DNA from 4 places in the Blautia argi genome. Region 3 is predicted to be linked to each of the others. Evidence: riboswitches for the same ligand, from Rfam matches in the RefSeq annotation. Region 3 holds a riboswitch; each other region holds the start of a gene.
What was found. A riboswitch is a leader RNA that binds a small molecule or an ion and turns the genes downstream of it on or off. The one in region 3 is predicted to bind thiamine pyrophosphate.

Region 1: it holds a riboswitch for thiamine pyrophosphate, as region 3 does, so the genes downstream of both, DQQ01_RS10930 (thiamine-binding protein) here and thiS (sulfur carrier protein ThiS) in region 3, are expected to answer to the same signal.
Region 2: it holds a riboswitch for thiamine pyrophosphate, as region 3 does, so the genes downstream of both, thiE (thiamine phosphate synthase) here and thiS (sulfur carrier protein ThiS) in region 3, are expected to answer to the same signal.
Region 4: it holds a riboswitch for thiamine pyrophosphate, as region 3 does, so the genes downstream of both, thiC (phosphomethylpyrimidine synthase ThiC) here and thiS (sulfur carrier protein ThiS) in region 3, are expected to answer to the same signal.

Annotation. Positions count from the first base shown of each region.
Region 1 covers NZ_CP030280.1:2,236,857-2,244,703, forward strand. The annotation lists gene DQQ01_RS16630 (hypothetical protein) at 1-41, opposite strand, end outside; gene DQQ01_RS10900 (DUF2325 domain-containing protein) at 34-333, opposite strand; gene DQQ01_RS10905 (hypothetical protein) at 609-1,070, shown strand; gene DQQ01_RS10910 (hypothetical protein) at 1,103-1,615, shown strand; gene DQQ01_RS10915 (ABC transporter ATP-binding protein) at 1,668-2,414, opposite strand; partial or broken gene DQQ01_RS10920 (ABC transporter substrate-binding protein) at 2,438-3,455, opposite strand; gene DQQ01_RS10925 (ABC transporter permease) at 3,474-4,238, opposite strand; gene DQQ01_RS10930 (thiamine-binding protein) at 4,207-4,503, opposite strand; TPP riboswitch at 4,623-4,734, opposite strand; gene pdxR (MocR-like pyridoxine biosynthesis transcription factor PdxR) at 4,747-6,216, opposite strand; gene DQQ01_RS10940 (glutamine--tRNA ligase/YqeY domain fusion protein) at 6,219-7,847, opposite strand, start outside.
Region 2 covers NZ_CP030280.1:1,741,824-1,749,670, forward strand. The annotation lists gene DQQ01_RS08495 (HAMP domain-containing sensor histidine kinase) at 1-845, shown strand, start outside; gene DQQ01_RS08500 (PepSY domain-containing protein) at 924-1,583, shown strand; gene DQQ01_RS08505 (biotin transporter BioY) at 1,755-2,309, shown strand; gene DQQ01_RS08510 (DUF1284 domain-containing protein) at 2,306-2,740, shown strand; gene DQQ01_RS08515 (GNAT family N-acetyltransferase) at 2,703-3,197, shown strand; gene DQQ01_RS08520 (bacteriohemerythrin) at 3,257-3,679, shown strand; gene DQQ01_RS08525 (arsenate reductase family protein) at 3,690-4,046, shown strand; TPP riboswitch at 4,059-4,165, shown strand; gene thiE (thiamine phosphate synthase) at 4,303-4,965, shown strand; gene thiD (bifunctional hydroxymethylpyrimidine kinase/phosphomethylpyrimidine kinase) at 4,962-5,753, shown strand; gene fliB (flagellin lysine-N-methylase) at 5,820-6,962, shown strand; gene DQQ01_RS08545 (cysteine-rich small domain-containing protein) at 6,985-7,284, shown strand; gene DQQ01_RS08550 (HAD family hydrolase) at 7,311-7,847, opposite strand, start outside.
Region 3 covers NZ_CP030280.1:1,117,361-1,125,207, forward strand. The annotation lists gene DQQ01_RS05480 (thiamine phosphate synthase) at 1-395, opposite strand, end outside; gene thiH (2-iminoacetate synthase ThiH) at 388-1,641, opposite strand; gene DQQ01_RS05490 (thiazole synthase) at 1,654-2,424, opposite strand; gene thiF (thiamine biosynthesis protein ThiF) at 2,486-3,112, opposite strand; gene thiS (sulfur carrier protein ThiS) at 3,112-3,306, opposite strand; TPP riboswitch at 3,380-3,484, opposite strand; gene DQQ01_RS05505 (diaminopimelate decarboxylase) at 3,670-4,947, shown strand; tRNA gene DQQ01_RS05510 (tRNA-Leu) at 5,046-5,128, shown strand; gene DQQ01_RS05515 (hypothetical protein) at 5,134-5,385, shown strand; gene DQQ01_RS05520 (patatin-like phospholipase family protein) at 5,414-6,274, shown strand; gene DQQ01_RS05525 (Ppx/GppA phosphatase family protein) at 6,319-7,847, shown strand, end outside.
Region 4 covers NZ_CP030280.1:698,128-705,974, reverse strand. The annotation lists gene DQQ01_RS03595 (glycosyl hydrolase family 18 protein) at 1-1,684, opposite strand, end outside; gene DQQ01_RS03590 (hypothetical protein) at 1,813-2,022, opposite strand; gene DQQ01_RS03585 (adaptor protein MecA) at 2,425-3,144, shown strand; gene DQQ01_RS03580 (DUF1858 domain-containing protein) at 3,249-3,449, opposite strand; gene DQQ01_RS03575 (4Fe-4S ferredoxin) at 3,674-3,844, shown strand; gene DQQ01_RS03570 (helix-turn-helix domain-containing protein) at 4,039-4,428, opposite strand; TPP riboswitch at 4,543-4,644, shown strand; gene thiC (phosphomethylpyrimidine synthase ThiC) at 4,753-6,060, shown strand; gene dnaB (replicative DNA helicase) at 6,148-7,476, opposite strand; gene rplI (50S ribosomal protein L9) at 7,496-7,847, opposite strand, start outside.

The sequences.
Region 1 (7,847 bases), 1.1 Mb from region 3:
AGGGTAGGCGCACTGTGTCGAATCAAAAATTCGTCAAGCATGAATCACACCTCCCTTAATATCCTCCAAAACAGACTGCAGCGCAGCCGTACTTGCCCTGTGTATTCTCACAATGGGAATTTTATTTCGTTTGGCCTCCTGGGAGGCATTCATCACCATTTTGTGAGAAACCGTATTGGTAAACATTAAAAGCAAATCCGGACACCCCATTTTTTTCTTAATAGAACCATGTTCCTTTACAAACACCTTTGCCTTACACCCATAATTCTCACAGAGATTTTCATATCTGGTTACCATTCGTTCATTTCCTCCGATAATAATTACAATACTCATTTCTTCTCTTCCTCCTGTTACTATTCTTCCATATTTTTTCGCCTTCATACCACTATTTAATTAGTCAAAACTAACCTATTATCAAAACGAAAGCAATGAAAAACAGAATTACAGAATTTCTTTGCCTAAATTAGTTAAGACTAACTTTTTTTATATTTCTATCATACGGATTTCTTCTATTCTGTCAATAGTTTTTTGGGAATTTTAGATAAAATTAATGAAAAAACCTCTTTCTTCTCCTTATAAAAAGGATTATAATGGAGAACATATAGAGTATGGAAGTAAAACTCAGAAAGGATAAGAGTATGGGAAATTTCGGAAAAAAACTTTTAGGTATGGGCGCTTTAGGCGCAGCAGCCGGAGCTGCAGCTTATTATTTTATGAAAAAGAAAAATGAGAACCCGGATTTACAGGAAGAGTTTGCTGATTTTCAGGACAACTTAAAAGAAACAGCTGCTTCTGCTGCAGGTGTGGCTTCCACCTTCAAAAAAGTCATGGAAAAATCTGTGGATGAGGCAGTAAGCAAGGTCAAAGAACACACAGATGATTTTCTTGATGATGATATTTTTGAAGAAGAGGATTTTACTGACGCAGTAAAAGATGCGGTTGAAGATACCGTGAAAGATACCGCAAAAAAAGCGGAGGATATCAAAAAAGAGGTTAAAGAAACAGCAGAAAATTTCACACAGGAGATAAAGGACGCTGTGCAGAAAGCAAAAGAAGAACCGGAAGTATAATCCGGTATACCAAAGAGGGAGGATATAAAATAATGAACAACCAGTTATTTGAACAGGCAAAAAACGATGATATTCTGTCAAAGGAGCTGATTTCTTTTCTTCTGGAAACCATGGAATACAATCGCCTGAGCTTTATCAACGATGCTGTAGAGATTTTGAAAATTCTGAAAATCCGAATTGAGCGCGGAGATAAAATTACAGATGCGGTTTCTCACCAGATTTACAATCTGCCGGACTTTAAAAGCTTTGTCCGTGAGCATTTCTCTTCTTATGTTTACAATGAAGTCTTTTCCTCAAAAGGAGAAAAAAGCTATTTCTGTCTGGAACCTTGCGAGGGTGGTTATGAGCTGGTTCTCTCTGATAAGGATAGCAAGGTGTACAAGTGGATTTCCAGCCTGAATGAGAAATTTTCTCTGGTGTATATGATAGCCACAAAAGTTGTGTACATAAAAAATGTAAAAGCGAAAACTTATGCTCCGTTTTTATCCTCCAACGGGAAATACTGCCGCTATGATGAAAGCGTAGGGAAAATTCTGGAAATCTGATATAAAGAAAAAAGGGGATCCCATGGAATTTCAGTCACAGGATACCCTTTTTCTATTTATTTTCTTCTATTTTCTTTAAAATATATCTTTTATACTTCAAAAATTCCTGTGTCAGATTAAAATCCTCTGACCTTGGCTTTGGTTCTTTGATAACAAGCTCTTCTGTGATTCTTCCCGGATTTCCTGTGAGGAGATAAATCCGGTCTGCCAACAAAATGGCTTCGTCTATATCATGAGTGATAAAAATTGTGGACAGATGAATCTGCTCCATAACCTGAAGATACCATTTGTGCATAGCGCTCTTGGTCAGGGTATCCAAAGCAGAAAAAGGCTCATCTAAAAGTGCGATTTTCCTGGAAAACATATAGGTTCTGAGAAGGGCTGCTCTCTGTCGCATACCTCCGGACAGTTGAACCGGATATTTTTTCTGAGTACCCTCCAGCCCAAATTCCTGAAAATAAGGCTGTACCAGCTTTCTCGCTTGTTTTTTCTTCTCTCCCCTGATAATCAGGGGCAAAGCCACATTATCCTCAATGGTGCGATAGGGCAGAAGCAAATCCTTTTGAAGCATATAGCTGACCTGCCCCGGCCTACCTGTAATGTCCTCACCGTCTAAAAGCACCTGCCCGCTGTCTGGCTTTAAGATACCGGAAATCACATTAAACAGTGTCGTTTTGCCTCCTCCGCTGACTCCCAGAAGTGCAACCAGTTCCTTATCCCCCAGATGAAGGGACACGTTTTCTAAAACCCTTTTGTCTTCAAAGGTTTTTGTCACATGGGAAACCTCTAGCTGTGCCATATCTGATGCCGCCTTTCTCTTTCTTATTCCGGAAGATAGTCATTGGAAAATCCTGCATTCTCCGGTATTTTTGCTTCAGAAAGACCGTTTTCATTCAGCCAGTCATAAAAGGCATTCCAGCGCTCCGGATCCATATATCCCCAACGCTCCTCCTCTGCCTTATACTGGTCTGCCAGGTATTTCTGGCTTGCCTTCACCAGTTCGCTGTCCAGCTCCGGTGATGCCTTGCAGAGAAGCTCTGCTGCCTGTTCCGGTTCTTCAATAGCAAATTCATATCCTTTTTTTTACTGCTCTTAAAAACGCTTTTGCCGCATCGGGATTTTCCTTTAAAAAGTCATTATTAGCAATAATAACAGGCGTATAATAGTCAAACACTGGATTGAGATCCTTAAAGGCAAAATAATCGGTATCCAGCTTTGCCACCTCTGTTGCCACGCCTCCCCAGGCATAGAACACCCAGATTGCGTCCACAGATTTTGTCTTTAATGCGGAAACCTCATCAGTCACTGTGCTTGGAATCAGCTCTACCTTACTGAAATCACCGCCATCTCCTTCTACAACATTCTTCATCATGGCCTTTTCGATAGGCGCGTCCCAGGTGGCATATTTCTTTCCTTCCAGTCCCTTTGGGGAATCCATACCCTCTCCCTTTCTGGAAATAATACCTGAGGTATTGTGCTGCACTACGGCTGCTATGGCAGTATTGGGAAGAGCATTCTCTCCGGTCACCCCCGGCGCCATGGTATCCTGAAAAGAGATGCCAAGCTGAGCTTTCCCGGAGGCAACCAACGCATCTGCCCCATCCTCCGGCGGCTGTACAATCTCCACATCCAGTCCCTCTTCTTTAAAATACCCCTTTTCCTCTGCCACATACAGTCCCGTATGATTGGTATTGGGCGTCCAGTCCAATACAAAGGTCAGTTTTTCTTCTTTGCTCTCTTTATTATCCTCTGTTCCTGCTGCTTGACTGCTGCTTTTACAACCGGTCAGGACTGCAAGCATGGTCACACACAGAGCTGCTGCTAACCATTTTTTCTTCATCTGTTTTTCTCCTCTTTCTTATTTGACATGCTCCCAGGGCATGGATTTTCTCTGAAGAAACTCCACCAGCTTCATAAGCAGAAGACTGATAATGGAAATCAGAAAAATCACGGCAAACATTTTATCATAGGCAAATGCCTTTTTTACTCTGGTCATATAAACGCCAAGTCCGCTGAAGCCACCCAGCCATTCTGAAATCACAGCGCCTACCACAGAGTAGGACACGGAGATTCTGAGGCTTGCAAAAAAATGACTTCTTGCACCCGGAAGCTTAATATAGCGGAATATCTGAAATTCCCCGGCGCCCATGGAACGCATGAGATTTATCATATCCTTATCTGCAGACCGAAAGCCGTCCAAAAGCCCCACAGTAATCGGAAAAAAGGTTACCACTACAATGAGAATTACCTTTGGAAGCATTTCATATCCAAACCACAGTACCAAAAGAGGTGCAATGGCGACTGTGGGGATGGTCTGTGTCAGAACAATCAGGGGATAAAAGGCCTTGTATACCTTATCGAACCGTTCCATAATTACGGCCATAAGAAAGCCCACCGAAATTCCACAGAAAAGTCCCAGTGCAGCCTCTAAAAGAGTTACTCTGGCATGTTCCATTAAAAGTCTGAAATCTCCTGCAAAGGCTTTCACCACATCAATCGGCGACGGCAGCATAAAATCAGGAATCAGCCCTGCCATGGAAACTGCCTGCCATAAGATAAGAAGCACTGTCACTGCGGACACTGTCCAAAATTTACTGGTGGTGTTTCGTAACTTTTCTTTCAATACTCAGCACATCTCCTTCCGGCTTATAGCTGACCTTGATGTAAGCAGCTACAGACGGAGCTCCTGCTTTCACTGCAATATGCTGACATTCCTTTACAATGTCCATAAGCTCATCATAGTCCCCTTCAATCGTGGTTTCAAAAGGTCCTACATAATAATTGTTTCCTGTGCTTTTGATGTAGGCAATCACCTCATCAACAATACGGATTAATTCCTCGTCGTCCTTTGCCTCCGGCAATGTCTGAATTGCTACACTTGCGTTCATCTTGTTTTCCTCCTTTGTTTTAGGGTATAAAGAAGAATCTCGCCTGTGAGATTCTCCTATGAAACAAAAAATCCCTTCAGGGATTACCTGATGGGATTTACGTCTGTATCTGAATCTGCAAATTTTACAAACTGCTTCCTACGCCGGCATTATCCGAATCAGGTATGAGGGTCTAAAACGAATCTGGTTTTATTCTCAGCCGGACTTTCTCCAGCTCCCCTTGCAATGTTCAGTTTACTGTATTTACGGTTTTCTGTCAACCTCTTTCCTTCTGTCTTCTGTTTCTTCGCAGGACCAGATTTTCTTAAGCTTCTGCATGGCTTCTGTAATCTCCTCTTCTGTCAGACAGGCATAACCCAGAAGCACTTTTGCACCCGGATTTCTTGTTTCTTCTCTTAAATCTATGGCATATTCGGAATATCCGTAAACCTGAATCTCTGCTTTTTGCGCCCGCAGCACAGCCTCTTTTTCAGTGAGTCCGTTCACAAATTCCACAGTAAGATGCAGACCTGCATGTTCACCCGTAAAGGTACAGATATCCCCCATCTCCCGCAGTGCCCGTACCATGCAGTCATGCTTTCCCTTGTACACAGCCCGCATACGGTTTAAATGCCGCTCATAATATCCTTCTTTCAAAAACAGCTCCAGAATTTTCTGGTCTGTCCTTGACACAGTAACAGCAAAAGGACTCTTTCTGTCAGCATAGATCTTTGCCAGAGAATCCGGCAATACCATATAACTGACACGGATTGCAGGTGCAAGAGATTTTGAAAAAGTTCCCATATAAATTACCCTTCCGTTTGCATCAAAGCCCTGGAGGGCAGGTATGGGCTGCCCACGGTAACGAAATTCACTGTCATAATCATCTTCAATAATATACCGCCCTTCTGTTTCCCTGGCCCATTCAAGAAGTGCCATGCGGCGTTTCAAGGGCATTACTGTGCCTGCCGGAAACTGATGGGAGGGCATCACATAAGCGATTTCGGCCCCGGATTTTTTCAGTGAGGCAATGCTCATGCCGCTACTATCCTGAGAAACAGCCTTTACCTCATATCCAATATGAAGAAAATCATAGTAAGCATTCAGATAGGTATGGCTTTCCATTGCCACCACCTTCTCTTTTCCCAGAATTGTACCAAGCAGCATAAGAAGGTAATCATTTCCCGCTCCAATGAGAATCTGCTCCGGGCGGCAATGCATACCCCTTGCCTGATACAGATATTCTGCAATTGCACAGCGAAAACCATATTCTCCCCAGGGGTTTCCTGGCTGAAACAGCGCGTCTTCCTTTTCAGAAAGCACCTGTCGGGTAAGCTTTTTCCAGATATTATGGGGAAAGCTCCCAACAGAAATGCCGTTTAGGGCAAAATCCCAGCGACAGGTCTTTACTCCTGTGTCCCTGCACAGCTTTTCTTCTTTTCCACATGCAGGCGCTGTATTCTCTTTCCCGGAAACGTAAAGGCTTTCTATCTCACAGATATAATAACCCTTACAGGGAACAGACTCCATATACCCCTCTGAAACCAACTGCCCGTATGCCAGATCCACGGTACTGCGGCTGACAGATAAACACCTTGCCAGAGCTCTGGAGGAAGGCAGCCGTTCCCCTGGCTTTAAATCCTTTTGCTGTACAGCATTTTTAATATACGCGCAAATCTGCTGATAAATGGGAAGTTTGCTCTTTAAATCCAGCGGAATCAACAGTTCGTTCATCTTTATTTTAATTTAAAGGAGCTCTTTAAGGATACAATGCGGTTAAATACCGGCGTACCTGGCTTGCTGTCATGGCAGTCTGCACAGAAAAAGCCGTTTCTCACAAACTGGAAGCGGTCATAAGCCTCTGCCTTTCCAAGCTCCGGCTCTACCAGACATCCTTTTACAACCGTCAGAGAATTGGGATTTAAGTTCAGACTTCCGTCCTCTTTGTTGTATACGCCCTTTTCTTCGTCCACAATATTTTCATACAGACGGCATTCTGCCTCTACTGCTGTTTCTGCACAAATCCAGTGAATGGTTCCCTTTACCTTTCTTCCGTCCGGAGAATTTCCCCCCTTGGAAGCCGGGTCATAGGTACAGTGAATCACAGTGACATTGCCGTTCTCGTCCTTTTCGCAGCCTGTACAGGTTACAAAATAAGCGTTCATAAGACGCACTTCATTTTCCGGATAAAGACGTTTGTATTTCTTTACCGGAACCTCCATAAAGTCTTCTCTCTCAATATACAGCTCTCTTCCAAACGGCACCTGTCTGGTTCCAAGCTCCGGATTTTCCATATTGTTGGGCACTTCCAGATACTCGATTTCCCCTTCCGGATAATTGTCAATCACCAGCTTCACCGGGTCTAAAACAGCCATCATACGAGGCGCTTTCATCTTTAAATCCTCTCGGATACAATATTCCAGCATTGCATAATCCACAGAGCTGTTTGCCTTTGATACGCCGCAAAGCTCTACGAATTTCTGAATGGATTCCGGTGTGAATCCACGTCTTCTAAGAGCCGCAATGGATACCAGGCGAGGATCGTCCCAGCCATCCACAATACCGTCCTCTACCAGCTTTTTAATGTAACGCTTTCCTGTTACCACATTGGTCAGATACAATTTTGCAAATTCAATCTGCTTTGGTGGGTGAGGATATTCCAGTTCTGTTACCACCCAGTCATAAAGCGGTCTGTGATCTTCAAATTCCAGAGTACAGATAGAATGTGTTACTCCCTCAATGGCATCTTCAATGGGGTGTGCAAAGTCATACATAGGGTAAATGCACCATTTATCCCCTGTGTTGTGATGTGTCATGTGTGCCACGCGGTAAATAACCGGGTCACGCATGTTGATGTTCGGAGAAGCCATGTCGATTTTGGCACGAAGCACTCTGCTGCCGTCCTCAAATTCACCATTTCTCATTTTCTCGAATAATTCCAGGTTTTCTTCCACGCTTCTGTTGCGGTAAGGGCTTTCCTTTCCAGGCTCGGTAAGCGTTCCTCTGTATTCTCTGATCTCCTCTGCTGTCAAATCACAGACAAAGGCTTTGCCCTTTTTAATCAGCTTTACGGCAGCCTCATACATCTGCTCAAAATAATCAGATGCAAAGTACAGACGGTCTTCCCAGTCTGCACCCAGCCACTTGATGTCTTCCTTAATGGATTCTACAAATTCTACCTTTTCCTTTGTAGGATTGGTATCATCAAAACGCATATTAAATTTGCCGTTATATTTCTGTGCAAGTCCGTAATTTAATAAAATAGACTTGGCATGTCCGATGTGCAGGTAGCCGTTTGGCTCCGGCGGAAAACGGGTGCAGATTTCCTCGTATTTTCCTTCTGCCAGGTCTTTTTCAATAATCTG
Region 2 (7,847 bases), 620 kb from region 3:
CCCTTTGGCCGGTAAAACAGATTACAGAAACTGTCCGCAGCATTCAAAAAGACAGAGATTTGTCCAAAAGAGTCGGACTTTCCCACGGAAAAGATGAAATCTGCGAAATGGCAAATACCTTTGATGACATGCTGACACAGATTGAAGACACGGTACAAAGGGAAAAACAGTTTACTTCTGATGTATCCCATGAACTTCGTATGCCGGCAGCAGTTATTCTGGCTCAGTGCGAGGAATTGCTGGAAGAAGAAAATCTTACAGATAATCAGCGGATACAGCTTTGCCGTATACAGAAAAAGGCAGCGGAAATGTCGAATATGATTTCCAGTCTTCTGTTTTTATCAAGAGCTGACCAGGGACGGCAGATGCTGACAAAGGAACTGGTAAACATCAGTGAACTGACGGAGATGTCTGCCCTTGAAATGGGACTGTTAGCAGAAAAGGAGCAGATTCATCTTCAGACAGATATACAGGAAAATCTTTACGCAAAGGTAGATGAAAGTCTTTATATCCGTATGCTGATAAATCTGCTCTCCAATGCCATCGCCTATCACAGAGAACATGGATATATAAAGGTAAGCCTTTTTCGGATAGAAAACAGAATTGTGGGAAAAATAGAAGATAACGGGCAGGGGATTTCCCAGGAAGATTTACCCCATATTTGGGAACGGTTTTACCGGGCTGACAGAGCCCGCACCCAGGGAAACCACTCCGGGCTTGGTCTTCCCATGGTCAAATGGATTGCAGAGGCTCATGGAGGAAAAATCCAGGTGGAAAGTTGTTTGGGAAGGGGAACCTGTTTCACCTTCTGGCTTCCGACAGAAGAAAATGGAGAAAAAAAGTAAAATGATATATTTTTTTAATCTTCCTTTAATCTTTCTGCGATATACTGGGTACATCAAAGATAGAGAGGAGATTCGATTATGAAAAAATATATAATTTTTACAGGTATTTTTGTTATGGGAGGTTTACTTGCAGGCTGTGGTGCTACACAGGGAAAGGATATTGGAAAGGATTCTGCAAAAAATATTGCTTTTGAGGAAGCAGGGGTTACCGAGGATCAGGTTTCCAGATTAAGAGTCAGCAAAGACCGCGATGACGGAAGAGTTGTATATGAAATTGATTTTGATGCAGGAGAAACAGAGTACAACTATGATATTGCCGCAAAAAACGGAGAAATTTTAAGTGCAGAAACAGAGAAAAGAGATTCTTTTGCAAATGTACAGCCAAACGCGGAACCTGCACCGCAGACACAGAAAGAATCCGGAAGTCAGGAACAGCAAAATACAGCAGACAGCCAGACAGATACAGCATTGTCCCAGGCAACGGAAAATACACAGCCTCAGACTCCTGTACAGGGAAATTCTCAGAATATCCAGACAGCCATCAGCCAGGAGGAAGCACAGAAGGCAGCCCTGGCAAGAGTTCCCGGAGCAGAGTTAAAGGATTTGTATATGGAACTGGAAATTGATGACGGACAGTATATTTATGAGGGAGATATTGTGTATCAGCAGACAGAATATGAATTTGAGATTGATGCCAATACAGGCGACTTCCTGAAATGGAGTGAAGAAACCTACTAAAAGTTGCAGAAAAAACAAACAAAATCAAAAGGTTTACCAATATCAGGTTTACATTCGATTGTAAACCTGATATTTATTTATAGTTGACAATTTAGCCTGCTATGTGATAAAGTGTGTATGGAACAAAACAGGTCGAAATAAGGAAACGACAAGAAAGGATAGGAATACAATATGACAACAGCAGTACAAGAACACAGCAAAACTTATGATTTGGTATATGTGAGTATTTTCGCAGTATTAATTGCCGTCTGCTCCTGGATTTCCATTCCGGCAGCGGTTCCCTTTACCCTGCAGACCATGGGAGTCTTTACCGCAGTAGGGATTCTGGGAGGAAGACGGGGAACCATGGCTGTTTTGGTTTACATATTTCTGGGACTTCTGGGAATTCCTGTATTTGCAGGCTTCACAGGCGGAATCGGAGTTCTCGCCGGAACAACAGGCGGATATATTGTAGGCTTTCTTGCCTCCGCACTTTTGATGTGGGGAATGGAAAAGCTGCTTGGAAGAAGCAGAAAAATTCTTTTTTTCTCCATGATTTTAGGACTCCTTGCCTGCTATACAGTTGGTACCCTCTGGTTTCTGGCTGTATATACCGCACAGACCGGTCCTGTGGGAATCGGTGCTGTATTGGGCTGGTGTGTCATTCCCTTTGTGATTCCGGACGTCCTCAAAATCATTCTGTCCATGGTTTTAACAAAACGGTTAGCAGGAGTTATAAAAAAATGAAAAACCAAAAAGACATTTTAAAACTGCGGGCACATCATGGTATGTGCCTTGCTTTTTTTGAGGGAAAAGGCTACAGCGATACTTTTACTTTACATATGGGAAGCATTCTGGAAAAAATGAGGGGAAATCCAGTCTTGCAAATTGTGACAAATGGGGATATGATATGTAAAAAATGCCCTAATTCAAAAGAAAATACATGTATCACCCAGGAAAAGGTGAAAATCTATGACCAGAAGGTATTGGCTGCCTGCGAGCTTTCTAAGGGAGTAACGCTTTCCTGGGAAGAATTTTCTTTTTTGGTAGAGGAGCGTATTTTGAAAAAAGGAAAACGCAGAGAAATCTGTTCCAACTGCCAGTGGCATGAAATCTGCCAGAGAAAGGAACTGGAACGATATGGAAACAGCCAAAAACGCAATGCAGCCGGAGATTAGGGCTGCAATCAGAGAGGATTTCGCAGATATTGCCCGTCTTATGCAGCAGGTACACGACCTGCACAGCCACGGAAGACCGGATATTTATAAAGAGGCGACCGATTTTTACACACTCCAACAATTTACAGAAGATATGGAGGATCCGGAACTTTTATTTCTGGTGGCAGTTTGGGAAGGCAAGCCTGTGGGCATGTGCCAGGTAAAATATCACACCTTAAAAGACAGCGGCATTACCAAAGAAAGAACGCGAGCCTATGTAGAAGCTTTATGCGTACAGGAGAACTGCCAGAATCACGGTATCGGAAAACAGCTTCTCCAAAAAGCCGAAGAAGAAGGAAAACGGCGAAAGAGTTCTTCCCTGGAACTGACTGCATGGGAGTTTAATGAGGAGGTATTGGAGTTTTATAAGAATTATGGTATGAAAATCCAAAGAGTTGTTTTGGAAAAGGAAATTTAGATTGGAAAAATTTAAAAAATGTGGTACACTATAGCTAATTACAGAGGAGGTTTAAGAACATGAGAGCAGAATTTGATGAAACATTAGTAACAGGAAATGAAATGATAGATTCCCAGCATAAGGAACTGATTGACAGAATTAATCAGCTTCTGGAAAGCTGTGAAGACGGACAGGGAAAAATCAAAGCTGTAAAAATGCTGGATTACCTGTTGGATTATACAGAATTCCACTTTAGCGCAGAGGAAAAGCTGCAGGAAGAAATCGAATATCCTGGAATCAAAGAACATAAGGAAAAACATGCAGAATTTAAACAGGCTGTAAAAGAATTGCAGGAAATGCTGGAAGAGGAAGAAGGTCCCACAGAAGCGTTCGTAGCACAGGTTCAGAAAAATGTTGTGGACTGGCTCTTTGATCACATCAAAGGCTTTGACCGTTCCGTAGCAGAATATAAATTCATGGCATCTAATGCAGAAAGATTATAAGGGTAAAACCATGTTATTATTTGTAGAATATCCGAAATGCACCACTTGTCAGAAAGCAAAAAAGTGGCTGACAGAGAAGAACCTGGAGTTTGCAGTGCGTCACATTGTAGAAGACAGACCTGCAAAGGAAGAATTAAAGGAATGGTATGAAAAAAGCGGGCTTCCTTTAAAAAGATTTTTCAACACCAGTGGAAACAAATACAAAGAGCTTCATTTAAAAGATAAGCTTCCTTCCATGACAGAGGAGGAACAGTTGGAACTGCTTGCCACAGACGGTATGCTGGTGAAACGTCCTGTTTTAGTAAGCGATGATTTTGTACTTACCGGGTTTAGGGAACAGGAATGGACAGAAAAACTACATTTATAAACACAATTTTCATAGTACAGTCAGGGGAGTCCGTAGGCGGGCTGAGAGGAAGTTCTCAAACTTCGACCCTTTAAACCTGTATGGGTAATGCCAACGTAGGGAGAAAGAAATGAGCTGTTGCAGGAAACGGCAATCAGGAATGTTGAAGCATTGCTGATATGTCTGACTGGGGCAGCTCTTTTTGTGTCTGAAATAGAAGTTTAAAGATAAAAGCGTGGAAATAAAATTTTTCGATTCTGTAAAAAGGAGTGAGCAAATGAAAGACAGGAAGGAACAATTGAGCAAACAGATGCAGCTTTACGCAGTTACAGACCGCACATGGGTGGGAGAAAAAACCTTTTTGGAACAAATAGAGGAATCATTGGAAGGAGGCATCACGTTTTTGCAGCTAAGGGAAAAGCATTTGTCAGAAGCAGCATTTTCAGAGGAAGCAAAGAATGTTCAAAAGCTGGCTGCAAAATATAAAGTGCCCTTTATCATCAATGACAACGTGGAAATTGCCGGGAAAATACAGGCAGACGGCGTTCATCTGGGGCAGCAGGATATGGATCCTTTAAAAGCTAGAAAACTTTTGGGCGAGGATAAAATTATCGGAGTTTCCTGTAGAACAGTGGAAGCCGCCAAAAAGGCAGAGGATTGGGGCGCAGATTATCTGGGAGTGGGAGCTGTATTTTCTACTTCTACCAAAAATGATGCAATCGTTATTACAAGAGAAACCCTGATGGAAATCTGTCAGGCAGTTTCCATTCCTGTGGTAGCCATTGGCGGAATCAGGGAATCAAATCTTATATCATTAAAAGGAACCGGTATTTCCGGTATTGCTGTAGTTTCTGCCATCTATGGTCAAAAGGATATAAAACAGGCCTGCAAACGACTGCGGGCCTGTGCAGAGCAAATCACGCAGGGAGGAAAATCATGAAAAAGGTATTGAGTATCGCAGGGTCTGACTGCAGCGGTGGTGCGGGAATCCAAGCGGATATTAAAACCATTACCATGCATGGTCTGTATGCCATGACTGCCATTACGGCTTTGACTGCTCAAAATACAACAGGTGTTTACAACGTACAAGTAGTGTCACCGGAATTTGTAGCACAGCAACTGGACTGTATTTTTCAGGATATTCGTCCTGATGCAATAAAAATAGGCATGGTTTCAGACAGTAACATTATCGAAATCATTGCCCAAAAACTGAAAACATACAAGGCAGAAAACATTGTTATAGACCCTGTTATGGTGGCGAGCAGCGGAGGCAGCCTTTTGTCTTTGGAGGCGAAAAATGCCTTAAAAACAGGGCTTTTTCCTCTGGCTGATATCCTGACCCCCAATATACCGGAAGCCGAGTTTTTATCAGAAACAAAAATTCGAACCCATCAGGATATGGAACGGACTGCCGCGCTGCTTGGTGAGCAAATAAAAGGGGCAGTCCTTTTGAAGGGTGGCCATCTGCTGCAGGAGGCTGACGATTTGCTGTATAGGAACAAAGATTATTTCTGGTATCCTGGAGAAAAAATTCAAAATGAGAACACGCATGGTACAGGTTGTACTCTTTCCTCTGCCATAGCCTGTAATCTGGCAATAGGATATGACATATCGGAAAGTGTGAAGAGAGCTAAGGAATATGTAACAGGCGCCATAAAGGCACAATTGAATCTCGGAACAGGCAGTGGACCTCTGAACCATATGTATCTTACTCAAAAGAACAGGTGAATGATGCTTGAAAAAGAGGTGGGAGAGTGGTATGCTTCTTCTATATCTTTTGAAAGGAATGACTTCATGTACTACAGAAAACCTCATTATTATGACCGCTTCGTCTGTACTGCAGATAAATGTCCGGATACCTGTTGTGCCGGCTGGCAGATTTTTATAGACGAGGATACTTTAAAAAGCTACAGTCAGGTTCCGGGAACCTTTGGAATCCGCCTTTTAAATTCCATAGACTGGTCCCAGGGAGCATTTGAACAATATAAAAAACGCTGCAGCTTTCTGAACGAAAAAAATCTCTGTGATATTTATAAAGAACTGGGGGCTTCTGCTCTTTGTGAAACCTGCAGACAATATCCCCGACATACGGAAGAGTTTGAAAATCTCCGTGAGTTTTCCCTTTCTCTTTCCTGTCCTGTGGCAGCGGAAATGATTCTTGGCTGCAAAGAAAAGGTTATGTTTTTGGAGGAAGAGGACAGCCAAAAAGAGCGTGAGGAAGACTATGAAGATTTTGATTTCCTGCTTTTCGGAAAGCTGGAGGAGGTACGAACCTGCCTTTTTCAGCTCATACAAGACAGAACGTTGCCCATGAGAGAACGAATGTTTTTATGTTTACAGACCGCCTTTGGCTTTCAGAAAGCACTGGAAGAGGGAAGGCTTTTTGAAAAGGATTTTGCGGTTGAACCAGAGAAAAAAGAAACGTTCAAAAAGAAAAGAAGTACGGAACATAATGCCGAACTTCGTTTTGAATCCATGAACCTTATGCTGAAAGATTTACAAAAGTTAGAAGTTTTACGAGAAGAATGGAGCGAAAATCTGACTAGATTGAAGCAGAATATCTATACAAAAGGAAGTGATTTTTATCAGAAAAACCGCATGGATTTTTTAAAAAAAGAAGGAGAAACGGAAAACTGGGAAATTTATAAGGAACAACTTCTTCTCTTTTTTGTTTATACATATTTTTGCGGTGCTGTCTATGATGATATGGTATATACGAAAGTGGTTCTGGCTGTTTTTTCTGTACTCTGGATAGAAGAACTGTGCTTTGCAAAATGGTTGGAAAACCAGGGACATCTGTCTTTTGCAGAGATTGTAAAGACAGCCTGGCAATATGCCAGAGAAATCGAACATTCTGATGAAAATTTGAACTTGTTGGAAGATATTTTTGATGAACAGGAAGAATATTTTCCTGAAAAACTGAAGTCTATTTTATAAAACAGAAAGGACGAAGAACTCTATGAGTGAAGAAAAAAAACAGGAAAAACCATATTGGGAGGACAAGGAATACTCCTTCTTTTCACATAAAAACTGCGAGTATTTTCCCTGCCATGAAACAAAAGATACGGACAATTTTAACTGTCTGTTCTGCTACTGTCCCCTGTACGCCCTGGGCAGCAAATGCGGTGGTAATTTCAAATATACTGACAATGGGATTAAGGACTGCAGCGCATGTCTTTTGCCTCATAAGAAGAAAAACTATGGGTACATTATGAGCAAATATAATGAAATTATGGAACTGGCAAAAAAGAACCGGTAAAGAGAACAGAACTGCTTTCTTCTCCTCTATTTCAGAGAAGAGAGCAGCTCTTTAAGTTGTATCAGGTCTTTGCATACATAGTCGCAAAAAGGCTCTAAATCAGGTGCAAACGGGGTTAAATCCGGCACCATGCAGGTACAGGCGCCTGAAGCACGTCCTGCCTTCAAGCCGTTTCTGCTATCCTCCACAATCAGGCAGTTCTCCGGCTTTATCCTCAGTTTTTGAGCAGCCTTCAAAAAGATTTCCGGGTCAGGCTTACTTTTTTTTACCTCATCTCCGCATACGGAGGCAGAAATAGCCTTTGAAATGCCCGCCATATCCCAGTAGTGAGCAGCGCGCTTCCTTGGGGTAGAGGTTGCCACTGCCCAGGGAATTTTCTCCTCTGTGAGATAGGATACGATTTCCTGCAGTCCCTTTTTCTGAGGCAGAGAATAGTGCTCAATATATTCTGCCAGGTATTGCGAACGAATGGTTCTGGCATAGTGATAATCAATCCTTCCCGCAAACCATTTTTCAAACAAAGCTGCATTCTGTTCTCTGGAGCCGCCTCTCATCTGTCCAAG
Region 3 (7,847 bases):
TTGCAGGCAGTGTCAAAAACATGTCCGGCAGTTATATAAGTACAGTCCAGACTTTCTGCTAAAAGGGCGTCTTCTACAGAGTGACAGGAAACGCCCAGGCAGGAAAAGGATTTTCGTTCCTTTGGGGACAGTTTTACAAGCAGGGGCAGGGGAAGATGCAGAGCCGTTGCTCCAAGAGAAAGAGCAACTTCTGTATGGGTGTGCAAAATGCAGGAAACTTCATAGGTTCGGCAGATGTCCATGACCTGCCTGGCAAGAAGAAGATATTCCTGTGGGGACAAATCCTTTTCCCGCAGAATAATACCTCCTGGTTTTGCTTTTGCCAGTTTTTCCATGCGGGAGAGAAAGTCCTCTCTGCACAGCCCTCGATTGGTGATGCATAAAATATCAGACATAGAGATAATCATTCAGGACAGGCTGCAGACCTTCTGAAGCAATATCCTTATACACTCTTTCCAGACTGCGGCTGTCATTGATTTCAAACTGCTCGTCCCCCTGTTCCCCGTCAGTTTCTGTTCCTTTATATTTGCTTTCGTGATCTCCGATTCCGGTGGAAACCCCTGCAGAAATTTTAGTGGCAGCAATTTTAACAATGCCATTTCGGAAGCTGGCGCTTTCTCTGGAAGAAACCGTGATTCCCACAAAGGGCAGGAAAATCCGGTAAGCGCAGAGAATCTGGCAAAGTTGGGTTTCGTGGACGTCCAGAGGATTGATTTTGTCATTGTTTATAATCGGGCGCAGTCTGGGACAGGAAAGGGACATTTCTGCATGGGGGTATTTTCTCTGAAGATAATATACATGAAGGGCGCTGGCAAGGGCGTCTTTGCGAAAATCCGACAACCCTAAAAGGGCAGAGAAGGCAACACCCCGCATGCCGCCTCTCAGCGCCCGCTCCTGGGCATCAAAGCGGTAGGGCCATACGCGCTTGTGTCCCATCAGATGCAGGGTTTCATATTTATCACGGTCATAGGTTTCCTGAAACACCGTTACATAGTCTGCGCCGCATGCGTGGAGATAGCGGTATTCCTCTGTATTGACAGGATAAATTTCCAGCCCTACCATGCGGAAGTATTTCCGTGCCAGCTTACAGGCTTCTCCGATATAGGTAATATCGCTTTTTTGACGGCTTTCTCCAGTGAGAATCAAAATTTCTTCCATACCGCTGTCGGCAATGATTTTCATTTCTTTTTCAATCTGTTCCACGGACAGCTTCATGCGATGAATGTGGTTATAACAGTTAAAGCCGCAGTATACACAGTAGTTTTCACAATAATTGGCAATGTAGAGCGGGGTGAAGAGATAGACCGTATTGCCAAAGTGGCGGCTGGTTTCCAGTCTTGCCCGTTGTGCCATTTCCTCCAGAAAGGGCTCGGCAGCAGGAGAAAGCAGAGCTTTGAAATCCTCCGGGGAACAAGTCTGATGGGACAGGGCAGTGCGGACGTCCTGTCTGGTGTAGGCAGTATAATCATAAGTATTTACCTGGTTTAAAACCTTTTCACATACATCAGATTCGATTTGTTCCATACCGGGAAGGTATTCCATATGGTTTTTCCGAAAAGCAGGGTCTGTTTCCAGACGGTGTTTCTTTTCCAGGGCTTTTGGGGACAGATGTCCGGAATCTATAAAAAACTGGTTTTCCATGTTCTTTCCCTCCTAATTATGAAGAAATCCGGTGAGTGGGTCAGAGGCGGAAGCACCGCGGGTCAGCACTCTGCCGAGTCCTGCAAGATAGGCCTTTCTGCCTGCCTCAATGGCTTGTCTGAAGGCAGATGCCATCAGGGGGAGATTTCCTGCTGTGGCGAGAGCTGTATTTGCCATAATGGCTGCCGCACCCATTTCCATTGCCTCGCAAGCCTGGGAGGGGCGTCCGATACCGGCATCCACAATCACCGGCAGGTCAATTTCTTCAATAAGAATTTGTATAAAATCTCTGGTGGAAAGCCCCTTATTGGAACCAATGGGGGAGGCAAGAGGCATGACGGAGGCAGCCCCGGCGTTTACTAAATCTCTGGCTGTGTTTAAATCCGGATACATGTAGGGCATGACAATAAAACCCTCCTTTGCCAGGACTTCCGTTGCCTTAACTGTTTCCTGGTTGTCAGGCAGCAGGTATTTGGAATCCCGCATGATTTCGATTTTTACAAAATTTCCGCAGCCCAGTTCTCTTGCCAGACGGGCAATGCGTATAGCCTCTTCGGCATTTCTGGCGCCGCTGGTATTGGGAAGCAGGGTTACATGTTCGGGGATATAATCCAGAATGTTTTCCTCCGCCCTTGTATTTGCACGGCGTACAGCCAGGGTAATAAGCTCTGCACCGGCGTCTTTTACGGCTGCTTCAATGAGTTTCAGAGAATATTTGCCGGATCCTAAAATAAAGCGGGAATGAAATTCGTGTCCCCCTATCAGGAGTGTATCGTTGTTCATAAAATAACCTTCTTTCTGTAAATTTTGTAAGCAGATGTTGTATCAATCTGGTTTTCAGATGTTAAAGTCCTGCCAGAAGCTGTAGGACGACATGAGCTTCATGGGCAGCGCAGCACATAACCCGGGAGGAAAAAAGTCCCAATTTTGGGGAAACCTCGTTTTGCTCATCTCCACAGAGATAAAAATGAGGAGTAATCTGCCGGGTTTTTATGAGGTTAGGACTGTCAAGACCTGCCATACCGGAGGCAGCCACCAGAAATTTCTCGGGCATGACCTCCAGAACCCTGTTGACCAGCATAGCCTTGCTTTCTGCCAGGTCAAAGGCTTCGCAGATTATCTGTGCGTCCTTTAAAAGTTGCTGCAGATTTTCTTCCTGTAGTTTTATGGTGTGGCTCTGTACACAGATATAGGGATTGATTTCCCTGAGATTTTCTGTCAGAGCGTCTGTTTTGTACATGCCTACCTGGGCTGCTTTGTATTGCTGGCGGTGCAGGTTGGTAATATCCACCCGGTCAAAATCAAAGAGCAGCAGTCTGCCAACGCCTGCACGGGCAAGAGAGAGCGCGATATTGGAGCCAAGTCCTCCCAGACCGCAGATGGCAACTGTGGCAGCGTTGAATTTTTTCTGCAGAGTTTCTCCATGCCGTTCTTTCAAGGCTTTTTCCATTTCTTCTCTTCCAGGTATCATCAGCCGCCTCCTACAAAGCTGACAATTTCCAGCACATCGCCGTCTGACAGCAGAGTTTCTTCGTATTTTGATTTGGGGATGATTTCTCCGTTTCGCTCAACGGCAATCCTTTTTGGATTGTAATCCGCAGATTTCAGATACTGGGACAGAGAGATTCCCTCCAGATGCAGGGTATTTCCGTTTATTTTTACCATATTTCACCTCTTTTGCGGGAACTAAAAAGCGGGAAGATACCAATCTCGGTAACTTCCCGCTGCATATTCTGCACATATGATTCCAAGGCGTCCCTACGTTGGCATTATCCAAATCAGGTTATCGGTCGAAGGTCATACCTTCCTCTCAGCCTGTCTACAAGCTCCCGTCTTTTTTATTTTGTTCATTATACAACAGGACTGGTAAAATTGCAAAGGTTTTCTTTGAATTTTAAACGGGAATACGTCAATACGTTAAAAAATTAAAAAAGACAGAGAATGACTTGAAAAGCAAAGCGCATTTTCGTATAATGAGGTTCGTCAGAAAAAATCAGAAAAACAGAAATCCATTAAGGGAGAATATATATGGAAAAAAAGACCTTTGTGACAAAAGAACAGTTAGAAGAAATTGTAAAGGAATATCCCACACCTTTTCATTTGTATGATGAAAAAGGAATCCGGGAAAATGCGCAGGCAATGAAGGAAGCCTTTGCATGGAATAAGGGATTTAAAGAATATTTTGCTGTAAAAGCAACCCCCAATCCGTTTTTGATTCAGATTTTAAGAGAATATGGCTTTGGATGCGACTGCTCTTCGTATACAGAGCTGATGCTGTCAAAGGCCATTGGCTGCGTGGGAGAAGATATTATGTTTTCCTCCAATGATACACCGGCAGAGGAATTTCAGTATGCCAATGAGTTAGGAGCAACCATTAATCTGGACGATATCACTCATATTGAATATCTGGAAAAAGCCATCGGAACGCTGCCTAAGCGTATAAGCTGCCGTTATAATCCAGGCGGTGTGTTTGAGGTGTGCAATGGCATTATGGACAATCCGGGAGATGCCAAATACGGTATGACAGAGCCTCAGATTTTTGAAGCATTTCGTATTTTGAAAAACAAAGGCGTGGAGGAATTTGGAATCCATGCATTTCTGGCCAGCAATACGGTGACAAACGAGTATTATCCCATGCTGGCAAAGCGGCTTTTTGAGCTGGCAGTGTGCCTGGAAAAGGAAACCGGCGCAAAAATCTGTTTCATCAACCTGTCCGGCGGCGTAGGAATTCCATACAGACCGGGAGAAAAGCCCAACGACATTCGTGCCATTGGAGAGGGTGTAAGAAAGGTGTATGAAGAGGTGCTGACGCCTGCAGGTATGAACGATGTGGCAATTTATACAGAGCTTGGAAGATTTATGATGGGACCCTACGGCTGCCTGGTGACAAAGGCCATTCACGAAAAGCATACCCACAAGGAATATATTGGTGTGGACGCCTGTGCGGTAAACCTGATGCGTCCGGCCATGTATGGGGCTTATCATCACATTACGGTTATGGGTAAAGAAAATCAGCCTTGTGATTACAAATATGATGTGACAGGTTCTTTGTGTGAAAATAACGACAAATTTGCTGTGGACAGAATGCTGCCAAAGATTGAGAAAGGCGATTTGCTGGTGATTCACGATACAGGCGCCCATGGCTTTGCTATGGGATACAATTACAACGGAAAGCTGAAATCCGCAGAGCTTTTACTGAAAACAGACGGGAGTATACAGCTGATCCGTAGGGCAGAAACGCCAAAAGATTATTTTGCTACCTTTGACTGCTTTGACTTTTATAAAAATCTGGACTGCAATCAATAAAAAAAACAAAAAAATAGAATAAATTGCATTAAAATTCAAAAAAATGCTTGCAATTTGGAGGGAGTCGTGCTAGAATATCTATTGTTCCGTTAGGAAATGCCGGCGTGTCGGAATGGCAGACGAGGCAGACTCAAAATCTGTTGTGGGCAACCACGTATGGGTTCAAGTCCCATTGCCGGCAGTTTTATGAATGAAGAAAGTATGAAAAGGCTGAAATCCAGTGAAATAAAGGGTTTCAGCCTTTTTGCTGTATGGGAAAGTTCGATTTTCGAGGAATCCTTGAATGAAAATAGTCCGCATAAAAGCGAGCCTGGAAATGAGAGGATACTGGTTAAAAGATACAGGTGTCATTTGTCTTGGGGCGGAATGGTTTTGTGCCTTTTTGAAAAAAGTAAAATTTATTTAACTTTTGCGATAACAAAATTCGTGCTAAAATAAAGTTATGTGAATAGAAAGAAGGGAAAACATGGCAGCAAATAGTAAAGTTGGACTGGTTTTGGAAGGCGGCGGTATGCGAGGTGCATTTACAGCGGGGGTACTGGATTTTTTTCTGGACAGGGAGGTTTCTTTTCATACCTGTATCGGCGTATCCGCAGGCGCCTGCCATGCATGTAGCTTTTTATCAAAGCAAAGACGAAGAGGATTTGAAACAAATACAGACTATCTGGAAGATGAAGCTTACTGCAGTGTAAAAAATCTCATAAAAACAGGAGATTTGTTTGGGGTTGATATGTGTTACAGGAAAATTCCGGAGGAATTAAATCCTTATGATTACCGGGCATTTGACCAAAATCCTACGGAGTTTTATGTAACAGTGACAAACTGTGAAACGGGAGATGCGGAATATAAGAAAATTACAGATATGCACAAGGGGATTCACTATGTCCGGGCGTCCAGTTCCCTGCCTCTTTTGGCGAGAACAGTGTGGATTCAGAACACTCCGTATCTGGACGGGGGAATTGCAGACTCGATTCCTGTAAGGCAGTCCCAAAAGCTGGGAAATGAAAAGCAGGTGGTGGTGCTGACACGGCAGAGAGGATACCGAAAACAACCAAATAGGGCCATGCCAGCCGCTTATTTAAGATACGGAAGAGAATTTCCAAGGCTGGTAGAGCGTATGAAAAACCGGCATCTGGATTATAATGAAACCTTGGATTACTTATATGAAGAAGAGAAAAAGGGAAAGATATTCCTTATTTGTCCGGAAAAACCAGTGGAAATCGGCAGAGTGGAGAAGAATCGGGAAAAGCTGGAAAAGTTGTATGAAGAGGGATATGCTACAGCAGAGAAAAACAGCAGAGCATTACAGGAATTTCTTCTTTCCTAGAAAGGGGAGAGCAGAAAAGCAACAAAGGCGGAAAGGAGCCATCTATGGGAGTGAAAACATTTGCAGCGATTGACGTAGGTTCTTACAATGTATGTATGGATATTTATGAAATTTCTCCGCGGAATGGGATTCGGTGTATAAACGAAGTGAGAAGCCGTCTGGAAATCGGGAGAGAAACCTATGGTGAAGGGAAGATTACCTTTGCTACAGCAAAGGAGCTTTGCCGTGTCCTTCGTGATTTTACAGAGATTATGAAGGAATATCAGGTAGAGGAGTATCGGGCATGTGCCACCAGTACGCTTCAAGAGGCGCAGAATGTATGGCTGGTTATGGAACAGGTGTATCAGAAAACAGGTATCCGGGTAGAGATTTTAAGCAACTCGGAACAGCGCTTTTACGGCTATAAATCCGTAGCTGCAAAGGAAGCTTCTTTTGAAAAAATCATTCAGAAGGGCACGGCAGTTATGGAGGTAGGAGGGGGAAATGTACAAATTTCCCTGTTTGATAAGGATACTCTTGTTACTACTCAGAATTTTAAAATGGGAAGCCTGCGAATCAAGGAGCTTCTGCTTCCTCTGGAAAAGGAAACCGTACATTATGAACGCCTGGTGGAAGAGCTGGTACATAACCAGATTTTGGGTTTTAAAAAGCTGCATGTAAAGGATCGCAAAATAGAGCACATTATTCTTATGGGAAATACCTTTACGGAAAGACTGTTTGAGAAAAAAGAGAGTATGACAGAGAGCAGAACCATCAGCCTTGAAACCTTTATGGAGGAATATAGATGGGTGATGGCGCATTCTGCGGAAGAGGTATCAGTAAAGCTGGGAGTTTCTCTGGAGTATGCAGAGATTATGGTACCTGGCATGATTATTTACCGTGTATTTATTGAGGAGCTGGGCGGACAGACCATGTGGCTTCCGGGAACGCACTTAAACGATGGAGTGGCTTATGATTATGCGGAGCGACGCAAACTGATGAAAAGCAAGCACAATTTTGAAAATGACATTCTGGTTTCAGCGAGAAATATTGCCAAGCGATATATGAGCAGCAAAAATCATACCCAGGCAGTGGCGCAGAATGCACTTGCCATTTTTGACGGCATGAAGAAGCTTCACGGTATGGGGAAAAGAGAGCGGCTGCTCTTACAGATTGCTATCTTGTTGCATGACTGCGGCAATTATATCAGTCTGAGCAATGCTTCAGAATGTGCATATGAAATCATTATGTCCACGGAGATTATCGGACTGTCCCACAAGGAACGAAAGATGATTGCCCATATGGTGAAATTTATTAAAATGCCTTTTCAGTATTATGGAAGCGCAGATTCCAGATCTGAGATAGACCGCAAGGGCTATATGACGGTAGCAAAGCTGACAGCCATTATCCGGGTGGCAAATGTGCTGGATAGAAGCCACAGACAGAAAATTGAGGAAATCCGGGCTGCAGTAAAGGAGCAGGAGTTGGTGCTTACCGTTTCTGCAAAAGAGGATTTGACGCTGGAGAGAGGACTTTTGCCAGAGCAGGCAGATTTCTTTGAAGAGATTTTCAGTATCCGCCCTGTACTGAAGGT
Region 4 (7,847 bases), 420 kb from region 3:
TAACCGGCCATACATCTGCCCGTTCAAATCCCAGCTTCCATTCTGCTACCCCTGCCAGCTCATACTGCTGTATCAGTTTCATCTTTGCTTCCAGAGATTTCTCATCTTCCAGCCAGATTTTCTGTGTACCCTCGGAAGTGGCAAGCTCGCCATAATTCTGCGATACATCTTTATTCCAGTATACTTCCATGCCTTTTTCCTGCACATATTTTTCTGCCTGATCCATGCCAAAGACCTCACTGGTCACAGCTCCATTATTGTTCTCTGTCCACAATCTGGTATAAAACGGCACACCGTTAATCACCTTTTCCTTAGGAACTTCCTTCAGAGTCTGGACAATTCCCGCTTCCACAAAAGGAAGGGACGCTACAGAACCTGCAGTTTCCGCTCCAACAGTATGTTCATCATATCCCATGATAATCACATAATCCGCCACAATCCCCTGTTCCTTTCTGTTATAAAAAGAAGTATACTGCGGAACCGGATTGTCCACAGACAGAACCAGATTGTTGGCTCTGCACATAACAGACAGTTCTCTGACAAACTGGATAAAATGCGGCGCCTCTTCCTCTGTCAGCGCCTCAAAGTCTAAATTAATTCCGTCCATTCCCACTCTTTTGGCTTCACTTAAAAGCATCTCAATGATATGGGTTCTGGCGCTTCTTTTAGACAGGGTTTCCAGTGTGCTTACATTTTTATCAAAATTATCAATCAGTCCCCAGACCTCCATGCCCTTTTTGTGTGCTTTTTCTACATATTCTGCGCTGGCAAGGGAAGAAATCGTTCCCTCTGTTCCTGTCACAGAAAACCAGGTAGGGGAAATAACATTGACGCCCTGCAAATCCTTTACCGTCTGCTCAAAAGCTCCATTGGCTGCCTCGGAGGTAACCTGATGCCATGCAAGGTTGATTTTATAATCTCTGGTAAGGCTGGTAAAATTCTCCTCATAAGCCCCCTGGTATTTTGGCTCGGCTGTCTTTGACGCTTTCAGATCTTCTTTTTTTACATAGCCGTCGATTCCGTCTTTTGTCAGAACTCTGGACCAGTTTTCCAGTTCCTCCAAAAGTTCCATGGAATCCCCTGCTTTCACATCAGAAAGAATGGGACTCTTAATTCCGCCCTGGTAACGAACTACAGTATCCCGGTCTGCCTCCACAGTCTGAATCTTCTGCCACTCATAGGTAATAACAACTCTTGCCGGTTTTTCGTATACCCGACTTTCTATCTGCATATAATTTTCCAGAAAATCCAGAGCAATATAAAGACTCTCGTCCAGCTTTCTCACCGGAACAAAACTCTGTTCCTGCCCCTGTGCCTGAAATTCCATATCCGGCTGAATCTCTATTACAGAATCCGGGGTTGTATACAACATACTCTGTGTTTCCTGATCCCAGTAAAATCTTCCGCCCAGAACACCGGTTACTGCCTGATAGGGAAGATAGATCATATCCTCTATGAGCCTGCCTCTGTACTCACTTAAGGTATCCTGAAAAATCAGGGCAACCTCCTCCGGGGATTCCAGCTTATAATAGTCTGCCAAATCCATTCGGATATCTGACGGTGTATATTTCTTTACATAGGTTGTAATAAGCCCCGCTGCCCCAACGATTACGATAAGAAATAACGCTATCAGTGCAGGGGGAAAGCTTCTCCTGCGCCTTCTTCTTTTCCTTCGTTTTGCCATGCTTCAGCTCCTTTTACTCTCTTTTGATATGTGTATTATAGCATATTTTTCTCTTTCGTCATCTATTTCTTCCGGAATTTCATGTTTTTTTCAGATTTTTTTCTTTTTTGTACACAATTACAGCCCCTTTAATTCTTCACAAAATCAAAGGAAACAGCCTGCAATTTCCCGCTTTCATCTTGAATGTAGTCCCGCATATAGTTTCCATCCTCGGCAATTCTGTATGCTTTCTCAATACGTTTTGGAGTCGTACTTCTCCCGTTCAGATAGAGAAGCACTCCCATATCCTCATAGGTTTCCAACTCCCGGTGCAAAAGCTGTTTTTCTTTTTTATCCATATCTTCCTCCCGCAGAATATAAATGCTTGTGATATATTATTATCCTGCTTTCTTTTTCCTTGCACAAAACGCCTCATTCAGTTACAAAAGATAAAGATAGACTGCCCGTATGTTTTGATCTTGATATAAATGGAAATCTGCAGTGATACAGAATGTACCAGACTGCTGCAGCAGACCGCCGCATTTCTTGAATCATAAAATCTGTCAAATGTCAAAAGACTACCTGTATTTCACTCCTCTCTGTAAAATTTACAGGACAGTCTTCTCTTACCTGATTTTCATTATAACACCAGCTCTCGGAATTAGCAAGTATTTCTTCTTTACAATCCGGCAATGCATAGTATATAATATAAAAGGAGAAATAGCATCTTTAGATGAATTAACCAGACAGGACGTGATGTTATGAAAATAGAAAAAATAAATGAAAATCAGATACGTTGTACACTGACAAGAGCTGATTTGGAGGAACGGCAAATTCGTTTAAGTGAGCTGGCTTACGGCAGTGATAAGGCAAAAACTCTTTTCCGGGATATGATGCAGCAGGCAAGTTCCGAGTTTGGCTTTGAAGCTGACAATACACCTCTCATGATTGAGGCAATTCCGGTGTCTGCAGACAGTATTATTTTAATTATTTCCAAGGTAGATGACCCGGAGGAACTGGATACCCGCTTTTCCAAATTCACCCCTTTTGGCAATGCTACAGCCGTTTCCGAGGACGCCCCTCCTATTGAAGTAGAAGGCGCTGACGATATCCTGGATATCTTCCAGAAAATTTATGAGGCAAAGGCAAAAGCCATGGAGCGCAGAAAAAAAGAAAAAGCAGCCTCCGAAAACAAAGAAACGGCCACAAAGCCGGAAAACATCGGGGATACCCCTGTTTCTGTCAACTTAATGCGGGAATATGTTTTCCAAAACCTGGATACCGTTATTGAAGCAGCCCATGGGCTGAACAATTTCTTCCAGGGCTTCAGCGCTCTGTATAAGGATGAGAAAAACAATACCTACTCCCTGGTACTCCATCAGGAAGAAACCTCACCAGAGGATTTCAACAGAGTATGCAACATGCTTTCTGAATATGGAAAGGGAAGTCCCTTCTCTCCGGCAAAGCAGGCATATTTTTAAAGAACACGGTGTCTGTATTCTTCCATCCAAGGCATTGACACATCTTACACAAATTTAAAAAAGGGCACCCATGAACGGGTGTCCTTTTTACTTTATAGGAAATCTTATTTGTTTTCCAGGAAATCATTAATCTGTGCGATCAGCATGTTTCCGTCAATTCCGTGAACCATAGCTGCTTCTGCCAGAGATTCTCCCTGTGCGGACGGACAGCCGATGCAGTGCATACCTGCTCTCATTAGAATTGGTACAATATTTTCATCTAAACGAATCAGTTCGCCGATTGTCATATCTGCTGTTACCTTCATGGATAGCTTCCTCCTTAAAATATTTTATTGTTTTATTATAATCTGTTTTTGCAGGATATTCAACTGTTTTTCTCCATTTACTTTTGCATTTTGTATACAATTATGCCTACAACCAAAAAATCCTGCTATGTTCGTAAAATAAGACTTGTATTATAGAAACAAATATATTAGAATAACCCTAAGAACTGAATTGAAAGATTCAGAATATAAAGGAGGATACAATCATGGCATACGTTATTACAGATGAATGTGTAAGCTGCGGAACATGCGCTGGTGAATGTCCGGTAGAAGCTATTTCCGAAGGCGATGACAAATACGTTATCGACGCTGATACATGCGTTGACTGCGGAACATGCGCTGGTGTTTGTCCTACAGAAGCTATCGTAGAAGGCTAATATTACATAATACAGGACTTTTATTCTGTATCATGAAAGGTACGAAGAGGCAGGAAGCTTAATGTTCCTGCCTCTTCGTCTTCTCTTTTTACTTTCTTTTAAAAATCCTCCTCTTTTTTTGCGCTTCTTTTTCCAGAGCTGCCGCTGCCTCTCTTCTGGACTGCTGACAAATACGAATCCTTTCATCAAGACGCTTATACCTCTCTTCTTCTGAATTTTTCTCCTGGATTCTGTTCGCAACCAGTTTGCTGATAATCTCCATAAATTCCCTGGATACCGGGGGGCGTGGATTTTTTCCTCTCTTTTTTCTTTTTTGCAGACTCTCTATGCTCAGGCTGTTTTTCGTCCACCTGATTTTTATAAAAAAGGGTTGTCAGCTCTCCGATTTCCTTTAATGCATACCCTTTTTTCTTTAGTTCTCTAATACTCATGAAAATCTGAATATCCCATCGGGTGTAGTATCTGTGTCCCATTTCGTTTCTTCCAATCGGAAGACGCAGCTCCTCTTCCCAGTACCGAAGCACATGGGACTGTATGTCCAGAAAGCGTACTGCCTCCGAAACCGAATAAATGGTTTTCTGCATATACTGACCCCTTTCTTTGTTTCTCTTAATTATTATAACAAAGCGTTATAAAAATGCAAGAAAATACGTTCGACAAAAACTGTTGACAAGCCCTCTAAGGGGTGCTAAACTGATAAAAAATAACCAGGGAGCCTTATGGGCTGAGAGGAAGTTCGACTTCGACCTGTATTACCTGATTTGGATTATGCCAACGTAGGGAGTTTACACATACTGATTTTATATGTCTGTGCGTCCTATTTCGGCACAGACTTTTTCTTTTTGTGAAAACGGCTGTGCTGCAGGTTCGAATTCTCTGGTTTAAAAACAAAAGATTGGAGAAAATCTATGACTTATACCACACAAATGCATGCCGCAAGGCAGGGAATCATTACCCCGGAAATGGAAATCGCCGCAAAAAAAGAAGGAATACCGGCAGAAGAGCTACGCCACTATATCGCAGAGGGAAAAGCCGTCATTCCGGCAAATAAACAGCACCAATGCCTGAATCCCAATGCCATTGGTTCTATGTTGAAAACCAAAATCAATGTCAATCTGGGCACTTCACGGGACTGGAAAGATATAGATATGGAGCTTCATAAAGTTCGGCAGGCTGTAGATATGGGAGCAGAATCGATTATGGATTTAAGTTCCTACGGAGATACCAGAGCTTTTCGCCAAAAACTCACACAGGAATGTCCGGCCATCATCGGAACGGTTCCTATCTATGACGCAGTAGTCTATTATCATAAGCCTTTAAAAGATATTACTTCCGAAGAATGGCTGGATATTGTGGAAATGCATGCAAAGGACGGCGTGGATTTTATGACAATCCATGTGGGCATCAACAAAAATACTGCCCGCCGTTTTAAAGAAAACAGGCGGCTCACCAACATTGTTTCCAGAGGGGGCTCTATTATTTTTGCCTGGCAGGAAATGACCGGACAGGAAAATCCTTTCTATAAGCATTATGACCGGATTCTGGACATCTGCCGAAAATACGATGTCACCTTAAGCCTTGGAGATGCCTGCCGTCCAGGCTGCCTTGCCGATGCAGGAGATATTTCTCAAATTGAAGAGCTGGTAACTCTTGGAGAACTTACCAGACGGGCATGGGAAAAAGATGTACAGGTGATTATTGAAGGACCCGGCCACATGCCTCTGAATCAGATTGAAGCCAATATGAAAATCCAGCAGACCGTGTGCCAGGGCGCACCGTTTTATGTGCTGGGACCTCTTGTAACGGACATTGCCCCCGGATACGACCATATTACAGCAGCCATTGGAGGAGCCATTGCCGCTTCCTGCGGTGCTTCCTTTCTCTGTTATGTCACACCAGCCGAGCATCTGCGTCTGCCGGACGAAAAAGACGTAAAGGAGGGTATCATTGCTTCTAAAATTGCTGCACACGCCGCGGATATCGCCAAAGGGGTAAAAGGCGCCTCTGACTGGGATTCTGCCATGAGCACTGCCCGGAAAAATCTGGACTGGGAAGAAATGTTCCGGCTGTGTATTGATCCGGAAAAAGCCAGACAATACCGGGAGGAGGCAAAGCCGGAAAAAGAAGACACCTGCAGTATGTGTGGAAACTTCTGCGCTGTAAAAAACATGAACCGGATACTGGATGGAGAAATTGTAAATATCTATGATGAGTAATAAAAATCCCTGACCTCTTCTCTCTGCCAAAGCATAACAAAAGAGGCTATGGCACAAAATGATATGCAGCTTATGCCATAGCCTCTTCTACTTTTTCATATTTACAAACTTTGTATAATTTGGCAGCCAAACCAGATTTACCGTACCAATAGGACCGTTTCTCTGTTTTGCTATAATGATTTCCGCAATATTTTTATTCTCGGAATCCTTGTTGTAATAATCATCACGATAAATAAACATAACCACATCGGCGTCCTGCTCAATGGCTCCGGACTCTCGAAGGTCTGAAAGCATGGGTCTGTGATCCGGGCGTTGTTCTACGGCACGGCTCAACTGGGAAAGCGCCACCACAGGCACATTCAGTTCTCTTGCCAATGCCTTCAGAGAACGGGAAATCTCCGAAATCTCCTGCTGTCTGGACTCACTTCTTCCACTTCCTGTCATAAGCTGCAGGTAGTCAATAAAAATCACACCCAGATTATGCTCCATCTTGTACTTTCTGCATTTGGAACGCAACTCAGAAATAGAAATACCCGGCTTATCGTCAATAATCAGATTGGACTTTCCGATAATGTTGGCGCCTTCAATAAGCTTTGCCCACTCCTCGTCTTCCAGATTACCGGTTCGAATATTCTGGGAATCCACCTTGGATTCCAGAGCCAGAAGACGGTTGACAAGCTGCTCCTTTGACATTTCCAGGCTGAAAATCGCTGTGGTTACATTGCTGTGAAAAGCCATATACTGAGCAATATTCAGTACAAACGCCGTTTTTCCCATAGAGGGTCTGGCAGCAACCAGAATCAAATCCGAGGGCTGAAAGCCGGACATCTTATAATCCAGGTCAATAAAGCCTGTGGGAATGCCGGTTACGCTTCCCTGGGTTCTGGAGGCTTTCTCAATCTTTTCAATGGCATTTAGCACCACCTGACGAATGGGAACAAATTCCTCACTGCCCCGGTTCTGCACCAAATCAAAGATTTTCTTTTCCGTTACTTCCAGAATATCCTGGGTTTTCTCCTTGCCCAGATAACAGGCATTGCTGATTTCCTCTGTGGTCTTAATCAACTTCCGCAGCATGGATTTTTCTGCTACGATTTCGGCATAGTATTTTACATTGGCTGAGGTAGGAACTGCTGCCAGAAGATCCCGGACAAATTCCATGCTGGAGATTTCCGGCGGCAAATCCTTTTCCTTCAGCCGCTCCTGCAAAGTTACAAGGTCTACAGCCTTTCCTTCATCGTGAAGCTCTACCATGGCTTCAAACACAATCCCATACTGCTGCTGGTAGAAATCTGCCCCGGTAATCAGCTCAGACGCCTCCACAATGGCGTCCCTGCTCATAATCATAGAGCCAATGACTGACTGCTCTGCCTCCATACTGTGAGGCAGGATTCTCTTAATCAGTGCTTCTTCCATCTTGGCAGAAACTCCCTTCTTACGCTTCTTTTACCACAACTTTTAATTCCGCCGTTACCTGTGGGTGCAATTTCACGGGAACCATGGTTGTTCCCAACTCTCTGATCGGGTTTGCAAGCTGCATTTTTTTCTTATCAATCTCATAACCAAGCTGTGCCTTTGCTGCTTCTGAAATTTCCTTTGTGGATACAGAGCCAAAGGTTCTGCCATTCTCCCCCACTTTAATGCTGACTGTCACCTGCTTGGTTTCCAGTTCTTCTTTGAACTTCTTCGCAGCCTCCAGGTTTTCCTTTGCTACCTTATCCTCATGGGCCTTCTGAAGTTTCAGATCATTGATATTTTTCGGTGTTGCTTCCACGCCTAATTTCTTC